3 regions of the Cetobacterium sp. ZOR0034 genome follow, and region 3 is predicted to be linked to each of the others. Evidence: riboswitches for the same ligand, from Rfam matches in the RefSeq annotation. Region 3 holds a riboswitch; each other region holds the start of a gene.
What was found. Region 3 has a riboswitch for cyclic di-GMP ahead of L992_RS04955 (MarR family transcriptional regulator). Riboswitches for the same ligand answer to the same signal wherever they lie in the genome.
Positions count from the first base shown of each region.

Region 1: another riboswitch for cyclic di-GMP. It lies ahead of L992_RS03500 (HD domain-containing phosphohydrolase); the one in region 3 lies ahead of L992_RS04955 (MarR family transcriptional regulator).
Region 2: another riboswitch for cyclic di-GMP. It lies ahead of L992_RS09590 (hypothetical protein); the one in region 3 lies ahead of L992_RS04955 (MarR family transcriptional regulator).

Region 1 covers NZ_JTLI01000009.1:13,954-18,209, reverse strand. Annotated here, with positions in the region: gene L992_RS03505 (ABC transporter substrate-binding protein) at 1-533, opposite strand, end outside; gene L992_RS03500 (HD domain-containing phosphohydrolase) at 569-2,677, opposite strand; cyclic di-GMP riboswitch class I at 2,733-2,808, opposite strand; gene guaB (IMP dehydrogenase) at 2,865-4,256, opposite strand, start outside.
Region 2 covers NZ_JTLI01000049.1:53,034-57,289, reverse strand. Annotated here, with positions in the region: gene L992_RS09600 (diol dehydratase small subunit) at 1-69, opposite strand, end outside; gene L992_RS09595 (hypothetical protein) at 203-1,597, opposite strand; cyclic di-GMP riboswitch class I at 1,888-1,964, shown strand; gene L992_RS09590 (hypothetical protein) at 2,035-2,757, shown strand; gene L992_RS09585 (hypothetical protein) at 2,816-3,400, shown strand; gene L992_RS09580 (hypothetical protein) at 3,469-4,173, shown strand; gene L992_RS09575 (hypothetical protein) at 4,195-4,256, shown strand, end outside.
Region 3 covers NZ_JTLI01000016.1:24,558-28,813, reverse strand. Annotated here, with positions in the region: gene L992_RS04970 (TRAP transporter substrate-binding protein) at 1-30, shown strand, start outside; gene L992_RS04965 (TRAP transporter small permease) at 23-502, shown strand; gene L992_RS04960 (TRAP transporter large permease) at 504-1,808, shown strand; cyclic di-GMP riboswitch class I at 2,140-2,215, shown strand; gene L992_RS04955 (MarR family transcriptional regulator) at 2,309-2,602, shown strand; gene L992_RS04950 (HTH domain-containing protein) at 2,635-4,026, opposite strand; gene L992_RS04945 (hypothetical protein) at 4,108-4,256, opposite strand, start outside.

The sequences.
Region 1 (4,256 bases), on a different contig from region 3:
CCATCAACTACCTTTGTTATAGAGCACATATAATATGTCAACATTGATAAAAATAGATTATTTCTTGCTTTTAGTTTTATCTCTAATTCTCTTTCTGAAATAACTCTTATATTCTGAATATCATTAAAAAAATCCTTAAAAATTCCATTAGTAAGCATTCTATCAAAAGAATTTTTTACATCTACTGCTAACATTTTATCACCATTATGGAAATATACGCCATCTCTTATTTTTAATTCTAAAAGTCTATCATCTTTCCAATTCCAAGTTTCTATTAGATTCGAAACAACTTTATCGTTGGTATCATAAACAAATAATGTGTCGTATAGATAGTTCACAGTTCTTATTGAATATTGATCCTTCATATAAATAGGATCTAAAGTTGCTACTTTTACAGCCTGAACTATTTTCAAAGTATTATTTTCTATACTCTGCCTCTCTACCTCACCACTATATTCATCAAATTGAATATCGTCAAAATACAACTCTGCTTCACCAAAAGATAATGCTGTTACTAAAACAAATAGAATCAAGTATAAATATCTCCTCAATTTTTCACCTCTTAACACTATTTATTATTTTTTATTGCTGAATAAAATTCTGTTGCTAAATCTAAAGATTCTTTATTTTCTTCATATATCTTTTCGAACTCTTTATCACTACCAAGGAAAATATCAACTAATTCTGGATCAAAACTTTTCCCTTTATCTTTACTTATAACTTCTAAAGCCTCTTCATGTGTCAATGCATCTCTATGGAACTTTCTTTGTCTTAAAGCATCATAAACATCCACAATAGAAACAATTCTAGCTTCTAAAGGAATTTCATTACCTCTTATTCCTAACGGATAACCACTACCGTCCCATTTTTCATGATGATACCTTACGATATTCTCTGCAACAGTTCCTAATTTCAATTTTTTTACCAAGTCATACCCTATTTCTACATGCTCTTTTACTTTCTTAAACTCTTCCTCTGTTAACTTAGATGGTTTCTTTAATATTTCAGATGGTATCGCAACTTTTCCTATATCATGTAAAGATGAAAATCTCTTGATACTTTCTCTTGTTTCTTTTGGCAGATTTACTTTTTCAGATAAAAGTGTCGAATACATACCTAATCTCTTCACATGATCTCCAGTATCCTCGTCATTCAATTGATTAGCCATTTCTAGCACTTCTATCAACGAAAAACTTAGTTCTTCTGCTTTTTTCCTATTTTTTTCAGATTTAATTATTAATACTATTAAAATTATTATAAATATCACTACTGGTATTGATATTTTTAAAATCAACTTATAATTTTGTGTTACTATTGAATTTTTTAAAATATTATTATCTATTACAGTTTTATCTATCGTGAAACTTTCTAAAATAGTTTCAATTAAATTTGATAACTCTTGTTTCTCTTTACTAATTCCAAAACTAACACCAAAAGAATCATTTAATATCCCTGCAACTTTTATTTTATCATCCAAAAAGTTATTACTTATTACTCCTGTCAATATATTAAAGTATCCTACCAGATACTCTCCATCTTGATTTAATAATTTATTTAACCCCTCTTCATAAGTCTCTACTTCTTCTATTTCACTATTTTTCAAAATATTTTTTAAATATATATAACTATAATCACCTTTTAAAACTAAAATTTTAGCCCTATCTAAATCAGATAAATTCTGAATAAACCCATCTGACTTTCTATTTGCCACAGACAATTTCATTTCATAATAAGGTTTTGTATAATTTTTAGTTACTCTTCCCAAAGAGTTTTCGATAGCAATTCCCTCTATGTCATACTCTCCATCTTTCACAAAACTAAAAGGAATACCTATTATCTTTTCAATCTCTTTAACTATATTAATAGTTAATCCCTGATAATTTTGTTTCTGCTTATAATAAAACGGCAACATAAATTTATCTTTTCCCAATTTAACTCTTATCTCTTTATAGTTATCTGTTACTTTTTCATAACTCGGCGTATCTTTTAACAAATACTTATAAAACGACACTCTATTTTCAGATAAAATCTCTTGAAATTCTTCACCTGGTAATTCATCTAAACTTTTTTTCACTTTTTCATAAAGCTCAGTTAAACTCTTTTTTATAGCTATTTGTTCATTATACCTTATATTCTCTAAAAGTTTATAATCTACATCACCTAAATTTTTATCATACCAATCTTGTGCAATAAAAATCTCTATCTCACCATTCTTTAATTTTTCTAATCCTTCATCAATATTCTTAACTTCAATTTTATCTAAAGTTAAATTGCTATATCTTTCTTTCATCTCTCTAATTCCATGTTGTCCAGGAATATATCCAGCTTTCAAATATCTAGCCTCTCCTAAGTTTGACAGCATCGAATTCTTATTTGTAATAACACCTATCCTATAAATCATAGGAGTATCCAAATAATCATATTCCTTCTTCCCATCTAAAGTTTCAATAGTTCTCAACATCATGTCACTATTCTCTTTATCTAATGAAACTTCAATCTCTTTTCCTTCTAAAACTTTTTTTAACAACTCTGCGTAAACACCTTGATATTCACCCTTTTCTAAATCTTTATACAAATACATATCCGTTGTATTTGAAGGTACTGTTATTGTTAATCTCTCTTCCGAGAAACCTAAACAACTAATAAACAGCATTAAAAAAACTACTAACCTCTTCATCTATCCTCCCTCAATAAAAAAAAAAAATAAAAAAAGCTGCAATAATCACAAAGACTATTGCAGCTGGCTGCCATTTTAAAGACCCTATAGCTTTGCGTCATAGAGTTTCCTCTACTTTGCCACTTATAAACGTTTCTTAATTATAATCATTATAATCAATACGTCCTACAAAGTCAATATTTTATATCTATTTAGAATAATTTGGTGCTTCCTTCGTTATTATAATATCATGCGGATGACTTTCTTTTAATCCTGCTCCTGTTATTTTAACAAATTTTGCATGAACTTTTAAATCTTCAACTGTTGATGTTCCACAGTATCCCATTCCAGCTCTAACTCCTCCACACATTTGGAAAACTACATCTTTTAAGCTTCCTCTATATGCAACTCTTCCTTCAATACCTTCTGGAACTAATTTCTTAGCGTCATTTTGGAAGTATCTGTCTTTCGATCCTCTTTTCATTGCTGCCATAGATCCCATTCCAACATATACTTTATACTTTCTTCCTTCATATATAATCTCTTCTCCAGGTGCTTCTGTCGTTCCTGCTAAAAGTCCACCAAGCATTACACAATCAGCTCCTGCTGCTAAAGCTTTAACCATATCTCCAGATAATTTTATTCCACCATCTGCTATAACTCCAATCCCTCTTGTTTTACAAACTTCATAAACATCATTTACTGCTGATAATTGAGGAACTCCTACTCCTGCTACAACTCTTGTTGTACAGATAGACCCTGGTCCTACTCCTACCTTAACAGCATCTACTCCTGCATCTATTAAATCTAAAGCTGCTTCTGCCGTTACTATGTTTCCACCAATTATGTTTAAAGTCGGGAAAGCTTCTCTGATTTCTTTTATTTTTGCCATAACACCTTTTGAATGTCCATGAGCCGAATCTACAGTTATAATATCTACTCCCGCATCTACTAAAGCTTTAACTCTTTCTAGAGTATCTGCTCCAACTCCTACAGCTCCTCCAACTCTTAATCTTCCTTGAGAATCTTTACAAGCCATTGGATATTCAACTAAATTATCGATGTCCTTTATTGTAATTAATCCTTTTAATTGACCTTCGTCATTTACTATTGGTAGTTTCTCTATTCTATTTTCTAATAAGATATCTTTAGCTTGCTCTAAAGTTGTTCCTACTGGAGCTGTTACTAAATTTTCTTTAGTCATTATATCACTAACTAATTGATCCATATCTTTTCTATATTTTAAATCTCTGTTTGTAATAATTCCTATTAAAGAACCATCTTGTTCAATAACTGGTAATCCAGAAATTTTATACTTTCTCATTATCTCTTCTGCGTGCCATACAGTTGAATCTTTTGTTAAAGTAACAGGATTCTTTATCATTCCGCTTTCATTTCTCTTTACTCTATCTACCTCAGCAGCTTGATCCTCTATACTCATATTTTTATGAATAAATCCTATTCCACCTTGTCTAGCTAAAGCTATTGCTAAATCTCCTTCTGTTACAGTATCCATTGCAGCACTTAGGACCGGAATATTTAATTCGATATCCTTTGTAAGTCTTGTTTTTAAACTAACTTCATGTGGTAATACCTCAGA
Region 2 (4,256 bases), on a different contig from region 3:
ATACATCTCAATAATTCTATCATCTGAAACTTTAATAAACTGTTCAGTTGTTTTTAAATTTTTATTCATATTTTCTCCTAACTCAATAGCAAGGTATTTTTAATGTCGTTTTTTTTACGTAACATACGTTATGTTTCCTTTTTTTTGAAATAAAAAATATGTATGAATATTTCAGAAGAAAAGAAAATTCATACATATTTTATTAAGGATTAATTTTTTTGTAGTTAGGAATTGGAAAAAAAATATTTTTTACATTTAAACTACTATCATAAAGCTTAATATTTTCAACGGTTATGATATTATCAACAGAATTCTCTTTAAGGTATTTTCTTAAAGAACGAACATTAATATACTCAGAGATTTTTATATTATGTTTTTTATAGATTTCATTAACTATTATAGGAACAATATTTATATTTAAATCTCTGAAAATAAAAATATTTTTTATACTATTATCTTCAAATTCGGAAAGTTGATACCAAACGGAAAGAGTTTCAAATATAGTAAAGTTCGGGATAATAGAGTTAATCTCCTTTGTTAGGCTTAAAACATTGGAGTTGTAGATATGTTCTAAGTTCAACTTTAGAAAAGCAGAGTCTTCGATAGAGAAACGAGCTCTTAAAGCGGTATAATAAACCCAAGGATTTATAATAGTGAAAAAGCTATTATTTTTATATATTTGATCTCCAAGATATTTAGCAAAAATAGGTCTTAGTTGGACAGATTTATTTAATTCTTGTTTTTGAAACTTCCTATGTGAGTAATAAATAGTATCTATTATTGTTATTAGTTCACTAATAGAATTAGTATTGAGATATTTAAAAGATGAATTTTTAAAAAAATAAACAATTTTTTTAAAAAACTCATCTTCGAAATGAGCAGGTTTATGTCGATAAATAAATTCTTCACTCATATCTCCGATTTTCACTTCATTATCTCGAACTCTAAATGCAAAATAAAATGAGAAGATAGAACTAGTTTTATGAGTAGTGTATTCAGAAGAAATTAAAGACATAAAAGAATATATATCTTTTTTTAAAAGGCAGAAATTATCAATCTTAAGAAAAGAGATAACTTCATTTCTTATTTTTGTTGGTAAAAATTCTTTTTCTATACAAAATTTAAAGGTCAGTAAATAGGTTAAGTGCTTAAAAGAAAAGTTAGTTCCTATAAGTTGTAATCCTTTGTTTGTTGCTTTAAATTTTAAATTATAGTTTTTCATAATGATAGAGATTTCGGTTAAATAGTAATTTAAATTTCTTTTAGTTATGCCAAGTTCATCAGAGATTTTTGATAAGTTTATATATTTATCTTTTATCAATCGAAATAAAAGATAAAAGATTTTTTCATTTTTAGAAAACTCTTGAGTTTTTTTTAATTTATTTCTTGAATTTTTTGAGGATGAAATTTTTTCTATAAGAGTTGTACTTTTAATATCTGAAGCTTCAGAGTTATAGAGTTTGGAATAGATATCTTCTAGATAAAGTTTTGTATGTTGTGCAGACATTGAAAAAAGATCTCCTATCTCTTTAGAAGTTAAATTATTGTTATTTTTAATTAATTTTAAAATCTGAAGATGGCGATTGTTTATGTACATATACTCTTTCCTCCTTGTAATTTATAAAAAATTATAGTGTTTTTATAATTATACTGTTCCAAAATAATTTTTCCTTTTTTTTGAAAATAAGAAAAACATCACGACTTGAATAAAAAATAAAAAAATGCTAATATGAGCAGAGATAAAAAAACAATGATAATTTCTTTTCGAAATTAGTGAAAATAAAAATATGAATAAAAATTTAATAAGTATCTGTAATTTTATTTTTGAGAAAAAACAGGAAAATAAAATCTATTTCAGAATAAACTATTGAATCACTAATTTTGAAAAGATAATTTCCGCAAACTGCAGGAAACTGCAGGACGCAAAGCTATAGGGCCTAATCAAATGGTAGCCAGTTGCACGTTGAGTACAAATTTGTACTCAAGGTGCATTTTTTTTTAAAAATAGTTTAGAAAAAAAATATGGAGGTTTTTATGTTTTTACTAAGATTTTATTTGTTATTGTTATTATTTTATACAACTACATTTTCCTTTCACATAACACCGACTTTTTTTGAGCAAAGGATAGATAAAAGTGGTGGGTATCAAGAGTTTGTTTTAACAAATAACAGTACAAAAACTCAACGATTCAAAGTGACTGCTTTACCAGGCACAGGAAGATATAATGGAGACTCAGATAAATGGATTGAGTATAGCCCTAAAATAATAACAATAAAACCTCAAAGTAAATCTGTACTTAAAGTTTTTATAAAAGCACCCAAGAATACTGAAGAGGGAGAGTATTCCTCATTTTTAAATTTTGTATCAGTACCAGTTCCTGAGTTAGAAAAATCTGATGGTCAGACTGTGGCTGCTGCAGCTCGGATGGGGTTGGATGTGAGTATAGAGATTATAGGTTATGTTGGGGATTTAAAACCTAAACTAGAGATAGTTGATATAAAAACAAGTGAGAACTCAGATGGAAAAACAGAGCTTGCTTTTAAAGTAAAAAATAATACTGATAAAAGAGGTGTTTGGTACAATGTCGATGTTTTGAGAGGAAATGAAAACTATGAATCTATGGAAAGAGGACGTATTGGAGTTGGAAAAAGTGATGAGTTTAAAATGGTTTTAAAAGATATGAAAAGAAAAGATATAGTCGGGGTAAGGCTTAGAGAATCTTCAACTTATGAGGAGATAACTAAGAAGAAAATGTAGGTATCAACAACTTGATATATAGATAATAAAGTAACATATTAGATTAGAGGAGGAAAAAATGAAAAGAGTATTATTCGGAATCATGGCATTATCAGTAGCTACGTTTGCAGCTAATCCAGGGACGGGAACAGCTACAACTGAAGGGACGGCATCAGTTCCAGTAAAAGTTTTAGCAGAAATAACAGCGCCACAGGCAGGACTTACTATAACTGATGAAGCGGGGACAGTTTTAGATGAACTATTAATTGACCATGGAAGAATTGTAAAAGGAGCAGCGACAGACGACTCTAAAGCTTTTAAATTATTTAAAGTAAAGATGGGTGATTCAAGCAATGAATATGTAGAAATGAATGGAAAACTAACTGTTAATTTAAATAAATACACAACAAAATTAATTGGTCCTAATAGTGGGAAATTAGATTCGGTACTTTCTTTGGCGGGTGGAAAGACAAATGCTACAGGAGGGTACGAAGCTGAAATAAACGGAACAGAGCATACAGGAAGAGTTAACTCAGTTATACCAAGAGATCAATTAAATGCGACAAAATTAGAAGAGGGAATATACAACAACGGAGCAGATAGACCAACTTTAACAGTTGTTTATACACCAACACCAACAGGAACAGGAGGAGTAGGAAATTAAATAACTTCTTAAAATTAGAGAGAAGATCTCTTCTCTCTTTTTTTTAAGAAGTTATTGAAGGAGGGCCTATGAAAGTTGTTTTAATATTTTTTCTTTTAGCAACATCGTTATTTTCATATGTAAATGTTCATCCAGTTACATTTGATAAAAGAATAGATGGAAGAGGGGAAGTTCAAGAGTACACACTCTATAACCCTACAAAAAATAGTTTGAGATATCAAATATATTTAGATGATAGCAGATTGGAGAAATCGATGAAGGATTGGATAGAGCTTTATCCGACTACAATAACGTTAAAACCTGGCGGAAGTGGAAAGTTTAAAGTTTTAGCAAGAGCACCAAAAGGTGTTCCAGCAGGAGAGTATCTAGTCACAGTTGGGATAAAAGAGATGGGATTACCTAATAATCCAAAAGATAGCACAGCATCTGTTCAGATTTTAACACACTTAAAGATGGATATAGCAGGGTATGTGGGAGAACTAAATCCAAAGGTATATTTCAAAGATCTAAATGTAAAAGTAGAAAATCAAGAGCTAAAATTTAAGGGTGATATAGCCAATGTTGGAGAAAGAAGAGGAACTTTAGAGTTTTTTTTAGGAGATAAGAATAGTAGAAATCAAATATATTTAGGAAATTTAAGATTACTTAGAGGAGAAAAAGTTGCAGCAGAAAAATTAAATCAAAAGTTTTTAGAAAATTTTAAAAGTATTGAAGAGCTAATTGTAAAAGATTCTTTAAACGGAAAAATTTTATATAAAGAAAAAATAAAATGAAGATTAAAGGGGGTGTAATCATTGAAGTTAAAAGCGATATTCTATCTACTGACATATATATGCATAGCATTATTAACATATTC
Region 3 (4,256 bases):
TCTATGATAGGAGGAAAAGAGAATGAATAATACTAGAAAAATTTTAGATAGAGTTATCTTAGGAGCTTGTGTAGCACTATTTATGTTTATGACAGTGATAGGAACTTATCAAATTTCATCGAGATATATTTTTAGATCACCAAGTACAGTTTCAGAGGAACTTATATCATACTCTTTCGCATGGATGGCGATGCTAGCAGCGTCGTATATCTTTGGAAAAAGAGATCATATGAGAATGGTTTTCTTTATAGATAGATTGACTCACAAAACTCAAGGGTTACTTGGAGTTTTCAGTGAAGCTGCAATATTTCTATTCTCATTAGGAGTTTTAGTAAGAGGAGGGTCTTCAATAACATCTCTTACTATGACTCAAACAACTCCAGCTCTAAGAATATCTATGGGATATATATACGCTGTTCTTCCAATTTGTGGATTGATTATTTGTATGTATTCTCTACTAAATATAAAAGATATCTTAGAACATTTAAAGGAGGAAAAGTAGAATGGTTTTAACAACAGCTCTAATTATGTTTAGTGTTCTGATAGTTACACTAATTTTAGGATTCCCAATAGCTATAAGTATAGGTATCTCATCTATACTTGCTATTTTACCATCACTAGCTTTTGATAATACACTTATTACAGGAGCACAGAGAATATTTTCTGGAATATCTAACTTTACATTGATAGCGATTCCTTTCTTTATCTTAGCTGGAAACATTATGAATCAAGGTGGAATAGCTAAGAAACTAGTTGCGTTTGCACAGTCATTAACTGGAAGAGTTCCAGGATCACTTATGCAAACAAATATACTTGCAAATATGATGTTTGGAGCTATCTCTGGATCTTCAGTTGCAGCTTGTGCTGCTATGGGTGGAATCTTACTACCTATGGAAGAGGAAGAGGGATATGATCCTAAATTAGGTGCTACAGTAAATATAGCTACAGCTCCTACAGGGTTATTAATACCGCCTTCAAACTCACTGATAGTTTACTCTTTAGTAAGTGGAGGAACTTCGGTTGCAGCTCTATTTATGGCTGGATATATTCCAGGTGTTCTATGGGGTCTTGGTTGTATGATTTTAACGTTCTTCTTAGCTAAGGGAAGAGGAATGAAAGGTAAGTCATCAACAAAGCTAGCAGTAGTTTTAGCGACGTTTATAGATGCAATTCCATCATTAGCTTTAATAGTTATTGTTATAGGTGGAATTATTCAAGGTATATTCACTCCTACAGAGGGATCGATAGTTGCAGTTGTATATAGTTTACTGTTATCTATGTTCTTCTATAGAAGTATCAATTTAAAGCAGTTAGTGACTATATTTGAAGAGAGTGCAAAGATGACAGGAATAATTGTTTTCCTAATCGGAGTTTCAACAATTATGTCATGGGTAATGGCTTTCACAGGAGTACCTCAAGCAATCTCTAATCTAATTTTAGGAATTACAGACAATAAATATATAATTCTTCTACTTATGAATGTATTACTTCTATTCGTAGGGACATTTATGGATGTAACTCCAGCAATACTTATATTCACGCCTATATTCCTTCCAATAGTTAAAACGTTTGGAATGACACCAGTTCAATTCGGTATCATAATAGTATTTAACCTTTGTATAGGAAATATAACTCCACCAGTAGGAAATACACTGTTCGTAGGGGTAAAGGTAGCAAAATTAAAGATGGAAGATGTTATGAAAGAGATGATAAAATATTATGCGGTAATAATATTTGTATTACTACTAGTAGTTTATATTCCAGAACTTTCAACTGCATTACCAAGATTAATGGGATTAATAAAATAATATAGTTCAAAAGAGGAAAGGCGATTCGATTTAGAATCGTCTTTTTTGTATTTTTACAGGAAAATAAAAGACATTCAACATGTCAAATTTGCATTCAAAAAAATAAAAAATGGATTATATAATTAACTATATAAATATGTTATTATAATTCAATGTAAAACATTAATTTTGATGTCCAAATAGATTTATAAAATTTATGAAGATGTTTGTAAAAAAGTTGCCTAATCCTAATAATATATACAGTAGACAGGGTGGTTAATATCCATCCTGTCTGTATTTAGGGTGAAATATTGTTGCAAAAATATCCTAAATGAGTTATAATAATACCGAAAGATAAATACGGCAAAGTAGAGGAAACTCTATGACGCAAAGCTATAGGGCCTTTAAAATGGCAGCCAGTTGCACTTAGTTATGAACAACTCATAATATAGGTGTATTTTTTTTTATAAAAATACAACTGTTTTATAGAGTCAAAAACTTTTAATATTAGGGGTGTTACTATGTGTAAAAAGATGGAGATTAAAAATGAATTAAAGAAGTATCATATCAATTATACTCAAGAGGAGATACTATTTACGATAAACGAAACTCCAGGAATTACATTATGTGAGTTGACAAAAAGAATGCAGTTATCAAAAGGATCTGTGTCATTATGTTTAAAGAAGTTAGAAGAGGAAAAACTTATACAAAAGTTTGGAACTTTTGATGACAAAAGAGTATTCAAAATTCATCCTACAAAGATAGGAAAAGATTTATACAGTAAAATTAAATTTATAAAAATTGTAAAAATATAAAAACTCCTTCAAAAATAAAGGAGTTTTTTATTTTATAAAATTGGAAGAGTATACGCTTTGATAAAAGGATACTCTTTATCGGAATTCAGTTTTTCAAAAGTTATAACACAGTTTATATCAGAGTTAGAAAGATAGTTTTCTAATTCATCTGCTTTTATAAAATTCAAAATATTCATATTTTCTTTTAGAAGAAATCTATTTTTTATAATTGGGAAGAGGAATGTTGGAATACGGTCAAAAACAACAAGTGTATTTTTAACGCTACTTAAACTTTCCTCGTGGGAACTCCACATATATAAAAAGATAACATTTGAAAATTGTATATTTTGATAGATTTTTCTTAGAGTAAAGAAAAGTTGAAGACATTTTAATCTATCCTCTTCAGGTAGATTGAATCGTAAAAACTCTAAGTCACATATTTTTAAAGGAATACTTTTGTCATGAGCTAAGCTCACTTTGTTGACAAATTTCTCCAAGAAGTTTGTTTTTGTTATCAGTAGAGATAGATTTTTAAAAACCATCGCTTTTACAGTGTTAATCTCTTTTGAAAGTGAATTTCTCCTTTCGTATAAACCACCATCACAGAATTTTAAAGTATCTAAAAATATGTTTAAGTTTTTTAAAAGTATCTTGCCCATAAAAGAGATTTTAAAAAAACTATAGCAAGATTTCAGTTTCTGATTTCCTATAAAATCTTTAAAATATATTTTGAACTCATTGAAACTCAAAGAGTCTATTGTAGGTTCATCTGGATCCGCTAAATTACCATAGATTATAAAGAAAGCTTTTAGAAGATTTTTGTTTTGTGAAAAATAATCAAAGCTATACTCATTTATAAAGGTATCGACATCTTTATTCAATTTCATATGAAATTGTTCATCAAAAAAATCAAGATAATCTTTTGTAATTATAGTTGGAAGTTCTTCAAACTCAACAAATAGTTTATAAAGATATGATAAACTAGCAAGCTTTAAGTTTTTTTCACTTCCCGAAATAGATATCCCCTTCGCATTTGAGCTATTGATATCTAAATCATAGATGCTAAGAGCTTCTTTAGCGAAAGCCAAGTCAGTTCCGATAACCCTTCTTGAAACCTCTAACAAGCTAGAAAGACTATTTAAATTTATGTATCTATCTCTTAAAAGAATTAAAATTATATAAAGAACTCTATTCTCTTTTGTAAAACGTTGCTCCTTTTTCAAATCACCTAGAAGAGTTGTATTTTTACAAATACAGTTAATCATAGATTGGATTGTAGGTTTGGACTCTTCTGAATCTGTGAAGGAGTAGATTTGTTTTATATAAAGATTAACATTTTGTTTATCCATTTTCAAAAACTCTGCGATAAAATCTGTCGTTTTGTATGACGTATATTCTAATAATTTACAGATTCTTATGTGGTTTGTATTAATATTTATTTTCATAGCAAACTGCTCCTTAAAATTATTATTTCATTGGGCAATATTATAACATGAAAAAAGGAATAAATCAAAAAAAGGTCTTAATTATAAGTTAAGACCTTTTAAAACTTCCTCTAAGATATGGTTGTTAACAAGATTAAGTATATTTAGATAGTTATATGAATCTAAAAGTTTAATATTTTGGTAGATATAACTTTCATCACTTAAAACCAGATTATACTTATGGTTATACA